DNA from 2 places in the Nitrospirillum karajorum genome. Region 1 is predicted to be linked to the other one. Evidence: riboswitches for the same ligand, from Rfam matches in the RefSeq annotation. Region 1 holds a riboswitch; the other holds the start of a gene.
What was found. Region 1 has a riboswitch for S-adenosylmethionine ahead of UCD39_RS16735 (threonine aldolase family protein). Riboswitches for the same ligand answer to the same signal wherever they lie in the genome.
Positions count from the first base shown of each region.

Region 2: it holds a riboswitch for S-adenosylmethionine, as region 1 does, so the genes downstream of both, metZ (O-succinylhomoserine sulfhydrylase) here and UCD39_RS16735 (threonine aldolase family protein) in region 1, are expected to answer to the same signal.

Region 1 covers NZ_JAZBQB010000003.1:670,598-673,995, forward strand. The annotation lists gene UCD39_RS16730 (hypothetical protein) at 1-531, opposite strand, end outside; gene UCD39_RS16735 (threonine aldolase family protein) at 694-1,785, opposite strand; SAM-I-IV-variant riboswitch at 1,841-1,948, opposite strand; gene UCD39_RS16740 (PilN family protein) at 2,030-2,827, opposite strand; gene UCD39_RS16745 (hypothetical protein) at 2,827-3,398, opposite strand, start outside.
Region 2 covers NZ_JAZBQB010000003.1:1,349,052-1,352,449, forward strand. The annotation lists gene UCD39_RS19940 (response regulator transcription factor) at 1-248, shown strand, start outside; gene UCD39_RS19945 (hypothetical protein) at 248-754, shown strand; gene secB (protein-export chaperone SecB) at 848-1,351, opposite strand; SAM riboswitch at 1,544-1,621, shown strand; gene metZ (O-succinylhomoserine sulfhydrylase) at 1,683-2,894, shown strand; gene UCD39_RS19960 (hypothetical protein) at 3,032-3,398, shown strand, end outside.

The DNA.
Region 1 (3,398 bases):
GACCTGGCGCAGGTTGGTGACGGTGAAACCGTCGGCCAGGGCGAATTCGTTTTGCAGCGCCGTGCGGGCGTCCATTTCCGTGCGGGCCCAGACGCGCGCGCGGTGGAGATGCCGCCACAAGGGGCAGATGGTCTCCATGCCGGCGACCACGCCGTTGGTCAGGGCGCTGTTGGCGATGTCGGCGGAATAGAGCGCCATGCCGGTGGCGGAGGGCGGGCCCAGGTCGTGCCAGACCTCGACCCGCCGCCGCTCGAACTCCTCGCATTCCTTTTCCAGGCGCTGCAGCGCGCTGGTATCGCGGAAGCGTTGCGCGATGCGCTGGTCGCGCACCCGGGTGGTGTCCCGGTTCGCGGCCGCCAGCTTCTCCGCCGTGCGCTGGATTTGCTGGATCTCCTGCTTCACCTTGGCATGGCGGGCCAACAGCTCATAGACGTCGCTGATCACCAGCCGCAGCAATTCCATCAACAGCACGCCGGCCAGGATGGCGCCCACGATGGCTAGGATCACCAGATCCGGTTTGTCGATGTGCACCAGGCCCTCGGCTGCTGATGGAGTGGATGACGCTATCGCATGGATACCCGCGTGAAGTTGTACGGTGAATTGCGCATTAACAGGCTGGGAATCAGCAAAATCTTCCGTATAGGCAACGGCCGGGGGCTGGCCGCTGCCTACAGGGCGGCCCCCATCGGGCGGTCAGGCCGCCGCCTGTCCGGCGGCCCGCGTGGCCGCGTCGCGGATGTCCGCCACCAGCTGGTCCACCCGCTCGGGCTGGGTATCCCAGGCGAACATGAAGCGGGCGCCGCCGCCGATGAAGGTGTAGAAGCGCCAACCGCGCGCCCTCAGGGTATCCAGCACCGCCGCCGGTGCCGTCAGGAACACGGCGTTGGCCTGCACCGGAAACATCGGCGCCACGCCCGGTACATCCGTCAGCCCGGCGGCCAGGCGCTGTGCCCCGGCATTGGCATGGGCGGCGTTGCGCAGCCAGGCACCGTTTTCCAGCATGCGCACCCAGGGCGCCGACAGGAAACGCATCTTGGATGCCAGCTGGCCGGCCTGCTTGCAGCGGTAATCGAAGTCTTCCGCCAGGGCCCGGTCGAAGAACAGGATGGCCTCGCCCACCGCCATGCCGTTCTTGGTGCCGCCGAAGCACAGCACGTCCACGCCGGCACGCCAGGTCATGTCCGCCGGGTCGCAGCCCAGGCTGGCGCAGGCGTTGGCGAAGCGGGCGCCGTCCATGTGCAGGCGCAGGCCCAGCGCCCGGCAGGTGGCGGAAATGGCGCGGATCTCCTCCAGGCTATAGACCTGCCCCGTCTCCGTTGGCTGGGTAATGGTGACGGCGCGGGGCTTGGGGAAATGGATGTCCGACCGCCCGGTGGCCAGGGCGCGGATGGCATCCGGCGTCAGCTTGCCATCCGTCGTCTGCGCCACCAGCAGCTTGGACCCGTTGGAGAAAAACTCCGGCGCGCCGCACTCGTCCGTCTCCACATGCGCGGAAGCGGAGCAGATGACGCTGTGGTAGGACTGGCAGAGCGAGGCCAGGGCCAGCGAATTGGCCGCCGTCCCGTTGAAGGCGAAGAAGACGTCGCAGGGCGTACCGAACAGATGGCGGAAGGCATCAGCCGCGCGCGCCGTCCACACATCCTCGCCATAAGCCGCGGCGTGGCCGCTGTTGGCCTCCGCCATGGCGGCCCAGGCCTCCGGACAGACGCCGGAGTAGTTGTCGCTGGCGAACTGCTGCGCCTGGAACTGGGGAGGAACGGTCGCGGTGTGGGTGTCGCTGGTCATGGGAAGGCCGCCTTCGTCATCTCTGGTTTCGATCAAGAGCGAAACGGACACGTGGCAGCTTCCCGTTCATTGCCGGATCGGCCACATCCTTCCCTGCGGGAAGCGCCACCTTGCCGGGTAAGCAGGTTGGCGTTGAGCGTCAGCCCAACTCTTGATGCATGGCGAGAGGGATAACGGCAGACGGCCGCCGACGCAAGCCCCTTGCCGCGCAGACCCGGTGCGGCATTTGCGGGCGGCGGGGAAATCAGCCGCCTACGGCAGGGGCAGGGGTCAGGCCCAACCCCTGAGGGGCCGGCTGCGCCGAAGCGGGCGGGCGTACGGGCAGCGGGCGTACGGGCAGCGGGCGCGGCGCCAGGGCTGACGGGGGGTCCTCCACCGGCTCCGTCCCATCACCCTCCCCCAACAGGTCGGCCAGCGCCTCATCCTCCGCCGGGGGCTCAAGGGGGGCGGCGCCCTCGGGCCCCCCATCGGCGGCGGCGGTATCATCGCGCAACGAGATGGGCAGCACGACGCTGATGGTGTAGCCGCCCTCCCGCGCCAGGCGATTGGTGACCAGCACGCGGAAATCGGCCTCGGTGGGGGCATAGCCGTGGACCACCCCCGCCTCCGCCATGCCACCGCCGCGGCCCACGCCACTCCGGCCCATGCCACTCCCTCCCACTTGGCGGGGCGCCGTCGCGGCGCGCAGGTGCGCCTCGAACAGCTGGTCGCCCGGCGCCCATTCCAGGGAGACGAGGTTGAGCGGGCGGGGCACCGTCTGGCGCAGCACCGCCATACGGCTGCGCACCTCCTCCGTCTGGGCCGCGATCTCGCGCAGCGCGTCCTCCCCCTCCTTCAGGGCCATGGCCAGCTGTTCCTCCTGCTGGCGGGCGACGCGCAGGTCGGCCGCGGCCTCGTTCTTCTCGTCCACCACGGCGGCGATGCGCCGTTCCGTCTCGCGGATCTTGAACAGGATGCGGCGAACGGAAAAGGCCAGGAAGGCGCCCCCCACCGCCAGGATGAGGAAGACCACGAAGTTCAGGTTGCTATAGGCGCCGGTCATCAGCGCACCATGCGACGGTGCGGCCGCACCAGGCGGGCCTGCGCCGCGGACCGCACCCCGGCCGCCGCCTCCGCCACCGCCTTGAAGCCCTGGGCGGCGCGCAGGTTGTTGATGGTGAAGCCGTCCTTGGGACCGAAGGCCAGCAACAGGCGCGAGCGCGCCTGGCGCTCGTTGCCCGCCCAGACCCGCGCGCGGTGGGTATAGCGCCAGAGCGGACAAATCTCCTCCGCCCCGGCGGCGGCCCGCTCCATCAGGCTGCGGTTGTTCAGGTCCGCAAGATAGAGCTGATCGTCCAGGGTGGCGTCGCCCACCTCGTGCCACACATCCACCCGCCGCCGCTCCAGCTCCTCACACTCCTGCTGCATGCGGTGCAGGATGGTGTTGAGGCGGAAGCGCTCGGCGTTGTTGCGGTCGCGCACCATGGCGTTGGCCCGATTCTGGGCCCACAAAGTCTCCGTGGTGCGGCGGGTCTGCTGGATCTCGTACTTGATCCATCGGTACTTCGCCGCCCACTCATAGATGTCGACGATCACCAGGCGCAAAACCTCAAGCAGCGCCACGGCGGCCAGCA
Region 2 (3,398 bases), 680 kb from region 1:
AGGGTGAGCGCTTCATCCCGGCCGATCTCAACACCGCCGACACCGCCGATGGCGCCAGCTTCACCCGGCGTGAACGCGAGGTGCTGGACTACTTGCTGCAGGGCCGCTCCAACAAGGAGATCGCGCGCTCGCTGGAACTGGAAGAGGTGACGGTGAAGCTGCACGTCCGGGGCATCTGCCGCAAGCTGGGCGCCAAGAACCGCACCCAGGCGGTGATGCGCGCGGTGGAGATGGGCATCGCCAGCTGATGGCCGCGCCCATCGGCCAATCCCCTGACAACACCGATGAGGCGAAGGTGGAGGGCCGCATGGTCCCCGCCACCTTCCTGCATGATCTGAACAACCTGCTGACGGCCATCCACGGCTATTCCTCATTGCTGGCGGTGGATCTGCCGGCGGGGGGGATGGAGCAGGATTTCGCCGCCCGCATCCTGGCGGCGGCGGAAGAGGCGCGGCTGCTGGTGGCGCGGGTGCCCCGTCCGCGTCCGGTGGCCACGCTGCGCGTCTTGCTTGTCGGTCGGGCCATGGACAGGCTGGCCGGCGCGCTGGAAACGCTGGGCCTGGAGATCACCCTGGCGGCGTCCGCGCGCGAGGCGCAGGCTGTGCTGGCGGACGGCGTTGGCGATTGGCAGGTTGTGGCGGGCACCAAGGCCGCGTTAGCCGGCTTGGACGGTTATGGCCTGCCCTTGGCGACGGTTCCTGCTGGCGCCGATGCCGTCACTGTCGACGCCCTGATCCGCGCCGCGCGCGGTTGATCTTTCTTTCCGGCAAAAGAAAACCGCCCGGGCCGTGAGGCGCCGGGCGGCTTTGATCGGCAACAGTAGCCGGGCTTACGCCCGTATCAAGACTTACGCCTGGGCCATGTCTTCTGGCTTTTCAGCCGCCAGCACCTGGCGGCGGTACAGATCCACGAAGTCCAGCGGCTGCAGCATCAGCGGCGGGAAACCGCCGTCGCGCACCGCGTCGGACACGATGGCGCGGGCGAACGGGAACAGCAGGCGCGGCGCCTCGATCAGCAGGACGGCGCGGGTCTGGTCGACCGGCATGGGCGGCATGGAGAAGATGCCGGCGTAGGACAGTTCCACGATGAAGGCGGTGCGCCCGTCGTGGTTGGCCTCGGCGCGGATGTTCAGCGCGACCTCATGGACGTTTTCCGCCACGTTGCGGGCCTGCACGTCGACCTGCAGGTCGACCTTGGGCTGCTGGCCGTTCATCAGGCTGGCGGGGGCGTTCGGGTTCTCGAACGACAGATCCCGGACGTACTGGGCATTGACCACCAGCGGCAGCATGCCGGCGCCTTCGGTGGCGGTGCTTCCGTTGGCGGCGCCGTTCAGGCTGGTCTCATCGGACATAGGTCTGGGACTCCCGGTAAAAGCAAATCAGCTATTCCGCAGAAGCGGACTGACGCGCGCGGGACTAGCACGGAAGCGGCTGGCCGGCAACCGCCCAATATATCCTGGGCCTTCCCAGGGCCCCTGGGGGCCGTCCTTGCATTGTGTCGATGACAAGGTCGCCGTTGACGCTCGCCCCGGCCTGGGCCTAAAAACGGTGCCCGTGGTGATTTGCTGACCGGCTTGCAGACCACGTTAAACAAGCTGCTAAAAGGTCGGGCCGTACATAAGGTACACCGACCACGCCGCCGCCCTCGCCGGTCGCGGTTGCCTTATGATCGGAGTGACGGCCATGGGCCAGACGCCTGACAATCCCGCTTCCACCGCCCCCACGTACCGTTCGCGCACCCAGTTGGTGCATGGCGGCACACGCCGCAGCGGCTTCGAGGAAACCTCCGAAGCGCTGTTCCTGACCTCGGGCTTCATCTACGCCAGTGCCGAGGAGGCCGAGGCCGCCTTCGTCAACGATGGCTCGCGCTTCGTCTATTCCCGCTTCCGCAACCCCACCGTTGTCATGCTGGAGGAACGGCTGGCCGGCTATGAGGGCTTCAGCCGCTGTATCGCCACGGCCAGTGGCATGGCGGCCGTGCATCTGGCGGTCATGGGGCTGCTGAAGGCCGGCGACCGGGTGGTGGCACCGCACGCACTGTTTGGTTCCTGCCTCTACATCATCAAGGATCTGGCGCCGCGCTACGGCATCCAGTGCACCCTGGTGGACGGCACGGATCTGACGCAGTGGGAAGAGGCGCTGTCCACCCCGGCCACCGTCGTTTTCCTGGAAAGCCCCAGCAACCCCACCATGCAGGTGGTGGACGTGGCGGCGGTGGCGGATCTGGCCCACAAGGCCGGGGCCCGCGTCGTGGTCGACAACGTCTTCGCCACCCCCGTCCTGCAACGGCCCAAGGAATTGGGCGCCGACGTGGTGGTCTATTCCGCCACCAAGCATATCGACGGCCAGGGTCGCTGCCTGGGCGGCGCCGTGCTGTGTGATGACGAGGTGGCGGCCCTGATCTCCCCCGTCCTGCGCCACACCGGCCCATCCATGAGCCCCTTCAACGCCTGGGTGCTGCTGAAGGGCCTGGAGACGCTGGAACTGCGCGTCAACGCACAGGCCACATCCGCCCTGGCGCTGGCCCAGTTCCTGGAAAGCCACCCGGCGGTGGCGACGGTGCTATATCCCGGCCTGCCCAGCCATCCGCAGCATGACCTGGCCATGCGCCAGATGAAGAGCGGCGGCACGCTCATCACCTTCGACGTGAAAGGTGGCAAGGAGGCGGCGTTCCGCCTGCTGAACACGCTGAAGATCATCAAGATCTCCAACAACCTGGGCGATGCCAAAAGCCTGATCACCCACAACGCCACCACCACCCACCAACGTCTGACGGATGATGAGAAGGCCAAGGTGGGCATCGGCCCCGGCACCCTGCGCCTGTCCGTGGGCCTGGAGGATGCGGACGACCTGCGTGACGATCTGGCCGCCGGCCTGGCCGCCGCCGCCGGCTGACCGGCTGCGTAGACATCGGCCCTGGGTACAATTCAACTTTCGTCTCAGGTGAGGACACAACTTCCCCTGTGGACGGTTGTCGGCGTTTCCCCTAATGTTGCGGTGCAACAACGCAGCGCAACATGGGGAGCGCTTACGTGCCCGACCGGCATTTCCCTTACCCCCAAGCCCCGCGACCGACCAAGCGGCCGCGCCGGGGGCGCATCGGCATGGTTCTTCCCGGCACGCCGGAGGCCATGCACCTGAAGCGGGCCCAGGTGGAACTGGACCGGGTGGCGACGCGGGTGCATGAGACCGCCTTCGCCTCGGCCCACACCATCACCGCCCGGCTCGGCCTGCTGGCCCAGACCGGCGGCGACCCGGTCGCCCTGGGCACCAACCCCGAATTTGAGCGCATGGGCCGTGAGAAGGTCGAGGCGTTCGCGGACTCCGCCCTTGCCCTGGTGGGCGGCATGCGCGCCTTCCAGGACGCGTGGTGGCGCTGGCGCGACCACCAGGTGGACG